DNA from 2 places in the Formosa sejongensis genome. Region 1 is predicted to be linked to the other one. Evidence: riboswitches for the same ligand, from Rfam matches in the RefSeq annotation. Region 1 holds a riboswitch; the other holds the start of a gene.

What was found. Region 1 has a riboswitch for cobalamin ahead of R6X41_RS13945 (TonB-dependent receptor plug domain-containing protein). Riboswitches for the same ligand answer to the same signal wherever they lie in the genome.
Region 2: it holds a riboswitch for cobalamin, as region 1 does, so the genes downstream of both, R6X41_RS13395 (TonB-dependent receptor plug domain-containing protein) here and R6X41_RS13945 (TonB-dependent receptor plug domain-containing protein) in region 1, are expected to answer to the same signal.

What each region holds. Positions count from the first base shown of each region.
Region 1 covers NZ_JAWQUN010000015.1:86,569-91,976, forward strand. Annotated here, with positions in the region: gene R6X41_RS13945 (TonB-dependent receptor plug domain-containing protein) at 1-1,915, opposite strand, end outside; cobalamin riboswitch at 2,024-2,214, opposite strand; gene R6X41_RS13950 (alpha/beta hydrolase) at 3,099-3,920, shown strand; gene R6X41_RS13955 (ABC transporter permease) at 4,020-4,937, shown strand; gene R6X41_RS13960 (ABC transporter ATP-binding protein) at 4,934-5,408, shown strand, end outside.
Region 2 covers NZ_JAWQUN010000014.1:66,447-71,854, forward strand. Annotated here, with positions in the region: gene R6X41_RS13390 (NHL repeat-containing protein) at 1-113, opposite strand, end outside; gene R6X41_RS13395 (TonB-dependent receptor plug domain-containing protein) at 124-1,956, opposite strand; cobalamin riboswitch at 1,987-2,199, opposite strand; gene R6X41_RS13400 (ABC transporter substrate-binding protein) at 2,404-3,558, shown strand; gene R6X41_RS13405 (FecCD family ABC transporter permease) at 3,559-4,587, shown strand; gene R6X41_RS13410 (ABC transporter ATP-binding protein) at 4,589-5,383, shown strand.

The sequences.
Region 1 (5,408 bases):
CCCCAACTTGCATGGGATTTTCAAAAAATGGAAATGTATAATTCACCGATAAATCATGCGTGTACCACGGCTGCACATAATTAGATTCTATATTTGCTTTTTGACTGTAACGGCTTCCCGTATAGATAAAACTGTAGTTAAGCTGAAAGGCTTTGAAACCCGCCATTACAGTTGCGCTCCCACTGTTTAATGGGATATACGGAATTTGATCGCCATAACTATTGCTTCCTGGAGTGACATCTATGGATTTTTGATACGTATAATTAACCATTCCCGTAACATCCAAATCAGCAGTGAATTTTAGGGATGATTTTAAGCCAACCTCAACACCTGTCGTTTCCACTTTTCCTAAATTGAGCATCATCCATCGGAATAAATTTGCTCCGGGAACAGCTACAATTTTGTCGGTAATCCATACTTTATAAACATCGGCTTGGACTTCAAAAAATGCCGACGGATTCGCATGCTGATACGAAAACCCAAAGTCAATTTGTTCGGAATCTTCAGGTCTTAAGAAGGTGTTTCCAACAAAGGTGTAATACAAATCGTTAAAAGTTGGCATCCTGAAAATATTTTTATAAAACGCACGTAATCTTAAATCTGAATTTTGAAAAGGTTGTACATTAAGTAATACTGAAGGTGAAAACTTCTGAAAATCGTCTGCAGAATCATAAGCCTGTACTGTTTCATAAACGGTAGTACTTAGTACACTTAGTTGAAGGTTTACACGTTTAAAAAAGAAATTGCTCGCCAAAGCATTCAACAAGGTAAATCGCTTGGGATATGCAAAACGATACAGGTTGGCATCGAGTGTGCTTTCCTCAAAATCTGAAGCTAGAGATACGTCCCAAAAAGGCTTTAGTTTAACAGTATTTACTATGGAAGTATAATATTTTTTCTGATTGTATCTATTGTCTAAAATCCCATCTAGAGACACAATTTCAGGATCGACATATCGGGTGTAGACATCTTCATATTTTCCACGAATCACAAAGAAATAAGAATCGCTCACTTCATATCTAAATTCCCCTTGAACAAAACTATTCTGATCCCATAAGCGTTGCGGACGTTCAAAGCGATTCGCTACAATTGCACCAGGCAATCCGCGTTCGGAATCGAAAAAATAGTATTTTATTTGCCAGCTACTTTTTTCTGAAGGATTCCCATAAAGTGCCGCTTCCAAACGATACGATTTTATATCGGCATTATTTCGAACAGCAATCGTATCGTAACTTCCGTTGGTGTATCTAAATTCATATTCCCCATCGGCAGACACCAATTCCGAACTTATTCGTGCGGCTAGTTTATCACTTAATCTATAATCGAATGACAACGAAGGGTTAACCAATCCGAAAGACCCCGTTTTAAAAGTTAAATCAGCTGCATATTTTTTCTCATTTTCAAAATCCGGAAGCTTAGATTTTAAATAAATACTATTTGCAGAAGCATAGCCATTTGCAGACTGGTCTAAATCGGTACGCTGTCCTTGGTAAAGGCTCACTTCTTCCATATTACTTAAGGAATATTTCCCTAAATCGACTTGACCATTTTGAGCATTTCCCAAGCGTACACCATCGTAAAACACTCCTGTATGCTGCGATCCCATACTACGAATGTTCACTGTTTTTAATCCGCCAATTCCACCGTAATCCTTAAGCTGAACACCGCTAAAATACCGAATCGCATCGGCTACATTTAAACTATTTAATCGGGTTAGTGTCGCTCCATCAAGAGTCTGTACAGGCGCCGGAGACACATGTTTTTTATGTTGTGAATTGTTGTATTTTAAAACAACCTCTTTTAATGTTGTGGTAGTAGAAATCGTATCCTGTTCCTGTGCAAATACCGACACCGAACAGCAACATGCTAAACACCCAATTAAAATAGAATTATAAAAATATTTTAAAAACCTCACCTCATTTAATTTAGCGCCAACGAGGTAGACTAACCACGACAAAACATGGCTACTCCTATAGAGAAGAATAATAAGATTCTAATCCCAGCTTTTATCCCCGAAAGCTATTTGAATTACTAAAAAATGGCAGGTCTTCTGACTTACTCCTTCCACCCGGCCTTCCCTTTCTATTGAAAAGTGACACTAAATTAGGCTTCAGTTATGAGCTTACAGCTGCGGGACAGTCTCGGATTTACACCGAATTCCCTTTTAATGTTTGCGTTAAAAAAAACACAACAACCATTTTCCCTTTATACTTTAAAAAAAACAAATTTAATCAAATAATTAAGGAACAAACAATCAAAATTTGACGCTCATATTATTAAAATTATTTGTAAACTAATTTTATCTCACTTATTTAAGATGAAATATTTCCTTTAATAAGGACGACAAAAGTAAAAGCTCAAAAATTGATAAATTATGATATTTATCATACGATATCAATTTGCTTCTAATTTGTAATTATTCTGAAGTTAAGATCTTCCTTCAGGTTTGAATGATATAGAAATTATTGTAATTCTATTACACCTCATTTGCACCCTAAAAGTAAGAATTCAGAGTTAAATAAGAATTAACAGACATCTCGATAGAACAAATCAATTCAATATCTTTTAAGCACTAAATTATACCAAGCTCCCATTTGAGGTAAAAAAATATTCTTATAAAAATATAAAAATTGTCATTTTGAAAACTTTGATATCTATTCCCCTTTTAATACAGACTCACTGGAATCATTTTTCTCGTTGCAGAAAGAATATGTACTTCTAAAATAGCCATGTTTCATAATACTATTCTTATTCAGCAATTTATACGATGCATCTCCGAGATCCAATTGTGACTAGTTCTACTAGGTTTAGTCAATATAAATTTCATGGTATACAACTTGAAAACGAAATAAAATAAGTTGTTAAATATCCTATGGCACCTTGAAAACGATAAAATCATTTCAGTTTTAATCTTAATATAAAGAACTAAAAGATCACAATAGTCAATCAAGGATTTAATGCAAATCTCAACTTTTCATATCTTACCCCAGGAACGACTACAAAGTTTCGTCCGTTTATTAATCTAAATAAATTATTTTTAAAATCGTAAATTGAATATTTAAATTTATCATGTACAGAGGTTACAAAAAACACCCATTATGAAAAACATATTATGTTACCTATTCCTCGGATTCCTTATTATGGGATGTGCAAAAAAATCTGCAATTAACGATCCCATACCTAAACATGACAATTTTACTATCGATTCTAAAATTCTAGAAGAAACACGAGTAATTAATGTTTGGACTCCTCCAAATTACAGCACTAAAAATGACACCTTTCCTGTGTTATACATGCCCGACGGAGGTATAAAAGAAGACTTTCCACATATTGCAAATACACTTGAAAAACTTATAGAAAGCAGTAGCATTCCACCTTTTATTCTTGTTGGTATTGAAAACACAGAAAGAGGTCGAGATTTATCCGGTCCTTCTCAAGAAGAAGCCGATGCAGAATATTGTCCGCTTACAGATGGAGCCAAAAACTTTAGAGCCTTTATTACAGATGAATTAATGCCTCAGATAAATAAAAATTATCGCGTATCTAATCAAAAAGGAATCATTGGAGAATCTCTAGCAGGATTATTTGTTATGGAAACCTTTTTTATAGCTCCGGAAACATTCAATTTTTATATCGCCATGGATCCCTCATTATGGTGGAACAACCATTATTTAGAACAACAATCTGCAATCTATTTGGATGTTTTTCCAGAAGCTCAGACTAAACTTTGGTTTGCAGGTTCTACTGCCGAAGATATTTCTGTTCACACAAATAACTTAGCTAAAACGCTCGTACAACATGCTCCAGATAATTTGACTTGGACCTATTCTGAAGAAGAAAATGAACAGCATAATACCATCTTCCGAGCGACAAAAGAAAAGGCTTTGATATGGGCTTTAAAAGATACTGATGAAAATTAAGAAAGCTATCTAATCAGACATGGCAGAAAGCTGCTTAATTGCAAAGTTTTGTTCCACTTATAATTACTACATTCGTTGTCTATCTAAAGAAAACGCTGAATGAGAGCATATTTCCGACTTCAATTTAAAATGTTTAATAGAAATATGATTGCGTTCGGTTTGCCGCTTTTAATTGGATATACACTTATACCGCTTCTATTTGTTTTGTTCTCTAATTATCTATTCTCAATCATTGAATTTGAAACTCCTATTTATTGCTTAATTGCATTGGGTTTCGTCTCAAAACTGAGCGACCCGAAACGTAACGATTTTCTAAAATCTATTTATAACAAAACCAACTATTTAAAACTAAGGAGTATAGAAAACCTTATCTATGCACTACCATTCACACTATTTTTAATCTATAAAACCCAATTTTTAACAGCAATACTTTTAAACTTATTGGGAATTAGTATTATACTCTTTAATTTTAATACGCATATTAATATGACCATCCCTACGCCTTTTGGGAAAAAACCATTTGAGTTTGTTGTTGGATTTAGAAAGACCTTTTTTATCTTTCCAATCTCTTATTTTTTAACATACATATCAATTACAGTTGGTAATTTTAATCTGGGCGTATTTGCTATGATCCTGATTGCCTTAATTTGTTTGTCATACTATTCTAAAATAGAACACGAGTATTTTGTGTGGAACTTCAACGTATCTGCTAAAGATTTTTTATTTGAAAAAACAAAAACCTGTTTAACGTATTTTACTATTTTATGCCTGCCTATTCTAATTGCTTTATGTATTTGTTTTGTTCATGAAATCTCTATATTACTTGTGTTTTTTCTTTTATGTCATGCTTATCTTATCACCTTGATTTTTGCTAAATATTCAAGTTTCCCTAAGGAGATGAACATATCTCAAGGCATTTTAATAGCTATCAGCATAATGTTTCCTCCTATGTTATTTGTTATAATTCCGCTCTTTTATTCGCAATCCATAAAAAAATTAAACACCGTTTTAAAATGATTATAATTAAAAATTTATCGAAGTCTTATGGAAAAAACCAAGTGCTTAATAACATTAATTTAGACATAAAAAAAGGGAATGTATACGGTATTGTTGGAGAAAATGGCGCAGGAAAAACCACCTTGTTTCGATGCCTTGCAGGACTAGAATCCTTCGAAGGTAAAATCGCATCACATCTTAATCCGTTAAAAAATCACCTAGGACTGTTACTTACAGAACCGTTTTTTTTCTCAAAAATTACAGGAAAAGAATATATTCAACTTTTAGCGAATTCTAGACAAATTACACTGACAAATATCGAAGAACGAAATATATTTGATTTACCGCTAAATCAGTACGCTTCCACCTACTCTACTGGCATGAAAAAGAAATTGGCATTAACAGCTATACTTTTACAAGACAATGCTGTATTTATTCTAGACGAACCCTTTAACGGCGTAGATATTCAAAGTAATTTAATGATTACTGAAA
Region 2 (5,408 bases), on a different contig from region 1:
TCATAATCTCCTTTTGGTACATCTGGAATATCATCGTCATTATCGGTGCTACATGAGCTAAAAAGTGCCGCACTTGCGAATACAAAAGCTAAAAGTTTGTGTGTCTGTTTCATAGTAAAATAGTTATATATTAATGTTTAAATAAATTGAATAATTTCGTCCTGGCATATATCTGCTGCTAACACTTTTGTAGTTTTCGTTCCAGAGATTATTAACTTTTCCGCCTAAAGTAAAGGTGTCACAAAAGGTGTAATCTATTCCGATATTAGAGATTTGATAGCCGTCTAATTCGTATTTCGGATTATTATCGGTAGTGGTGAATACGCTGCCTACATACATCCACTGGTAAAATGCCGATATGTTTTTAAAATTGTAACCTAAACTCGCCGTCACCTTATTATAAGGTACATATATTAGTTGTTTATTGGTGGCTTGATTTTCCGAAACTGTATAGGCGTAAGTACTATTTAAAGTTATACGATGTGCGTTAAATGTTCTTGCATATTGAAATAGTGCCTCTAAACCGTAAGTAATAACATGGTCGGTATTAACGGGTTGCCAATTCGATCCGTTCGGTAACCACCGAATCATATCTGTAATGTCGTTATAATATGCCGTAACAGTGAGGTTGGTGTTTTTTAACGTCAAATGATTACCAATTTCCGCCTGATACGATGTTTCTGGTTTTAAATCTGGGTTTCCACTGCCTTCCCAATACAGATCGTTGAAGGTTGGAATTCTGAAATTTTTTGAACCATTAATCGTAATAGAGTAGGGTTTAGTAATTTGGAATTCTAACCCCAAACTATATAAAAACGGACTGTTATACTCGCTCGTTATGTCTTGTCTTAGCCCTAATTCGTATAAAAACCAGATGTTAAATTGATGTTTAAATAATAAATTAAAACTACCAATCTCTCTTTTTTCGTCTGCTATGCTAGAGCCTTCACCTTTATTCTGTGTTGCTTCTGCTATAGTATTTATGGTTATATCTTTAGACGGAGCATAAGTAAAATCGTATTTTGCAATGATAGAATTTACATATCCAAACGTATACAAATCAGAATTCACATTTCCGAAATATTTATAATCTTCGGTTAGGTATGCTAATTTTAATTTTGAAGTGATTTTATTATAAAATCCATCCCATTCTATTAAATTTCGAGTGTTAAAATCTTGATATTTTGTAGGTGTTTCATTTGGAAGTATCAATGAAAAATGACGTTCGCCATCAAATGCATAGCTGTAGAATTTCAGAATATTTTTTTCATTTAATCTATAACTCAAGTTCGCATTTAGGCTTGTGTTATAATAGGCGCCGTTTAGGTTGTAATTATCAGAATCAACAAAATCGTAATCGTTATCAGAACTGTTTCTACTCACACCAATATTGGCGCTTAAATCCTTAGCAACAATATTTCCGGTGTAATTAATCTGTATGGTATTATAACTTCCGTAACTACTATTTATGGTATTTTGAAAGCCTTCAGTATAATCGAAATTATTGTTTAAATGAATACTTCCTCCAATAGCACCACTACCATAAATTACACTGCCACCACCACTTCTCACGCTAATCGAATTAAAATCTGAAGTATTTATAGTATTAAAATCTGCTTGACCGTTAAGCTGAGAATTAATGTTTATCCCATTCCAAATCACAGCAGTTTGTTGTGCTGTCGTGCCTCGAAATGAAGGTGAAGACACCATGCCTAAACCGTTTTCTTTAAAATAAATAGGCGTGTTATAGTTTAATAAAGATGTTAATGAAGGCTGATTTATAGTAATAATGCTATCCGATAATACAAAAACAGTTTGTGAATTGCTAAAGGTGCCTAACTGAGAATCGGCTGTAATTAAAACTTCATCTAATTTTTGAATAGAATCCATTTGCGCAACGAGAATCGTTGGAACACATATAAAAAAGAATAAGGATACTATTAGTTTTATTTTCATATATCTTAAGACCTTTTGCCCGAAAGTCAATTATTTATGCTGAATTTGGCAGGTCTCCTGACTCTCGTCTTGTTATTCACCTTCCCGATTTTAAAAATAATCAGTGGTATATTGAAGTTTTAATAACAAGCATTTTGCAAAGCAAAACTAAGATTACAGTTGCGGGAACAGTTTGAGATTTTAACTCAATTCCCATTTAATCCATCATTTTAAATGATATGAACCAAAATTCGCTGCAAAAATAAGGTTTTTATTATGATTGGAATATAAAACCTAGTTTTTTTGTAGAGTAAGTTGTATTTCTATTAAGAAATTCTATCAAAAATCTAACATTTTTATTTCGTCTGAAAATTATATGCTTACATTTGAACTGTTTTAAATGTTAAAATTTGTATTATATTTCAGAATTTTGACACCCATTATAAACTCATTTTAAATAGCTATTAAATGAAGTCTTTTCAGTTAAAATCTTTAGTATTAATACTTCTAGTAATCGCTTTTAGTTGTAAAAACGAATCTAAAGGTGTTAAAGAAATTCAGGAACAAAGTGTCGAATTGCCTTTAAAACATGCTAAAGGATTTTCGGTTATATCTTACAAAAATTATAAAGTTTTAGAAATTTATAGTCCGTGGCCAAAAGCCGATAAGACGTTTAAATTTGCTTTAGTCGATAAAGACAAAAAAGACAGTATTTCTCTAGATTCAGATGACTTTGATGCTATTATCCCAATTCCAGTTGAAAGCATTGTAGTAACATCTACAACGCATTTACCAGGCTTAGAATTATTAGGTGAGGAGCAAAAGTTGGTTGGTTTTCCTGGCACCCAATATGTGTCTTCAGAAAAAATAAGAACACGAATTGATAATGAAAAGATTCGTGAACTTGGAAAAAATGAAGGCATAAATACAGAAGTGTTACTAGAACTACATCCTGATGCTGTAATAGCTTTTGGTGTCGATGGCAATAACAGTTCTTTGGAAATGGTTAAAAAAGCAAATATTCCAGTGATTTATAATGGAGACTGGGTTGAAGAATCTCCGTTAGCAAAGGCAGAATGGATTAAATTATTTGGTGTGCTTTTTAATAAAGAAGATCAAGCAGAAACTGTTTATAATGGTATTGAAACTGAATATTTAAAAGCCAAAACTTTGGCTGAAAATGTAGAAATTAAACCTAGTGTTTTTAGTGGGGCAATGTATAAAGATGTTTGGTATATGCCAAATGGAACAAGTTCTGAAGCACAACTTTTAAAAGATGCAAACGCTAATTATCTTTGGAAAAACACCCAAGGTTCTGGAAGTTTAGCTTTAAATTTCGAAACGGTTTTTAATAAAGCTAAAGCGGCTAATATTTGGATTAACCCTTCAATTTATGTGAGTTTAAAAGATTTGGAAAAAGCCAATATTCATTACACAAAATTTAATGCCTTTACACAGCAAAACGTCTATACAATGGCAAACACTAAAGGGGAAACCGGAGGGGTTTTGTATTTCGAACTAGGGCAAGCAAGACCTGATTTAGTTCTTAAAGATTTGATTAAAATTTGTCATCCAGAATTACTTCAAGACTATGAATTATTCTTTTTTAAAAAGCTACATTAATTGCAAAATCAACAGTCATATAAGTCCGCTTTTATAATACTCATTGTAGTGTTGCTATGTTGTTTTTTTATCAACATTAGTTTGGGGTCGGTGTCTATTCCGCTTCATGGTGTTTTCGAAAGTATTTTCGGAAATCCGGACAATGAGTCTTGGAGTTATATCATTCAGAATTATAGATTACCAAAAGCGATTACTGCTATATTAGTCGGTTCTGGTTTGGGTATTTCTGGACTTTTAATGCAAACACTTTTTCGAAATCCGTTAGCAGGACCTTTTGTGTTGGGAATTAGCTCTGGCGCTAGTTTAGGAGTCGCATTGGTTATTTTAGGATCAGGGCTTTTTGGCGGAGCATTTGCAATATTACTTACTTCTAAATGGAGTGTGGTTATCGCCGCGAGTTTAGGAAGTTTTTTAGTGCTTCTAGCAGTTTTAATTGTATCGTCCAGAGTGCGAGATACTATGGCTATTTTAATTATCGGACTTATGTTTGCAAGTATAACAGGTGCTATTGTTGGTGTGTTATCTTACTTTAGCTCGGCCGAACAATTACAACGTTATGTGTTCTGGGGTTTTGGTAGTTTAGGAAATTTATCTTGGCAAGAATTAGCAATTTTTGGTGTGATATATAGTATTGGATTGTTGTTAAGTTTAGCCTCAATAAAAGCATTAAACACATTGTTATTAGGCGATAATTATGCAAAAAGTTTAGGATTGAATATAAAACAAAGCCGCTTATTTATTATAGTTGCAACAAGTTTATTGGCAGGAACAATAACCGCGTTTGCAGGTCCAATAGCATTTATTGGGTTGGCAATTCCACATTTAACTCGTTTGGTTTTTAATACCTCTAATCATAAAATATTATTACCTGCAGTGGTGTTATTTGGTGGTATTATTATGCTGATTTGCGATACCATTGCTCAAATCCCGAATAGTGATTATACCTTACCTATTAATGCGATTACCTCTTTAGTAGGTGCTCCAATAGTAATTTGGTTGTTGGTTAGAAAACGAAATTTGATGTTTTAAGATGAAGGAAATTAATAAACATATCATTTTAAGAACCGAAGATTTAACTATTGGTTACCGTTCTAAAAAGGACGAACATGTGATCTCGAAGCATATAAATATTTCTCTGGGAAAAGGTGAACTTATAGGTTTAGTTGGTGGAAACGGAATTGGTAAATCGACAATGTTACGAACGCTAACAAATACACAAGACGCATTAAGCGGAAAGGTTTTTATTAATAATAAAGATGTTACAACTTTTGATGCTTTAGAATTGGCTCAAGTATTAAGTATTGTATTTACCGAAAAATTAACTTCGAAAAACTTATCGGTGTTTGAATTGGTAGCATTAGGCAGGCAACCTTATACGAATTGGATCGGAACCTTATCTGATTCAGATTTAGAGAAAGTAAACCATGCGTTGAAATTAACCAATATCGAAACTTTAAAATATAAAAAGTGTTTTGAATTGAGCGACGGACAGCTTCAAAAAGTGATGATTTCTCGTGCGTTAGCTCAAGATACCGATTTAATTATTTTAGACGAGCCAACGACACATTTAGACATGTATCATAAGGCATATACGTTAAAACTGCTTCAAAAACTTGCTAAAGAAACAGGTAAAACCATTTTGTTTTCGTCTCACGAAATAGACTTGGCTATTCAACTTTGTGATAAAATGATAGTGATGACACCGGCGAATGTTGTTTCAGATTCGCCTTGTAACCTAATTCAGCAAGGTGTGTTTAGTACTTTATTTCCTGCAGATTTAATTCAGTTTGATTCAGAAACTGGAAGTTTTCGTGTGAATAAATAAAATAGGTTCTTTAAATTTTGTAAAT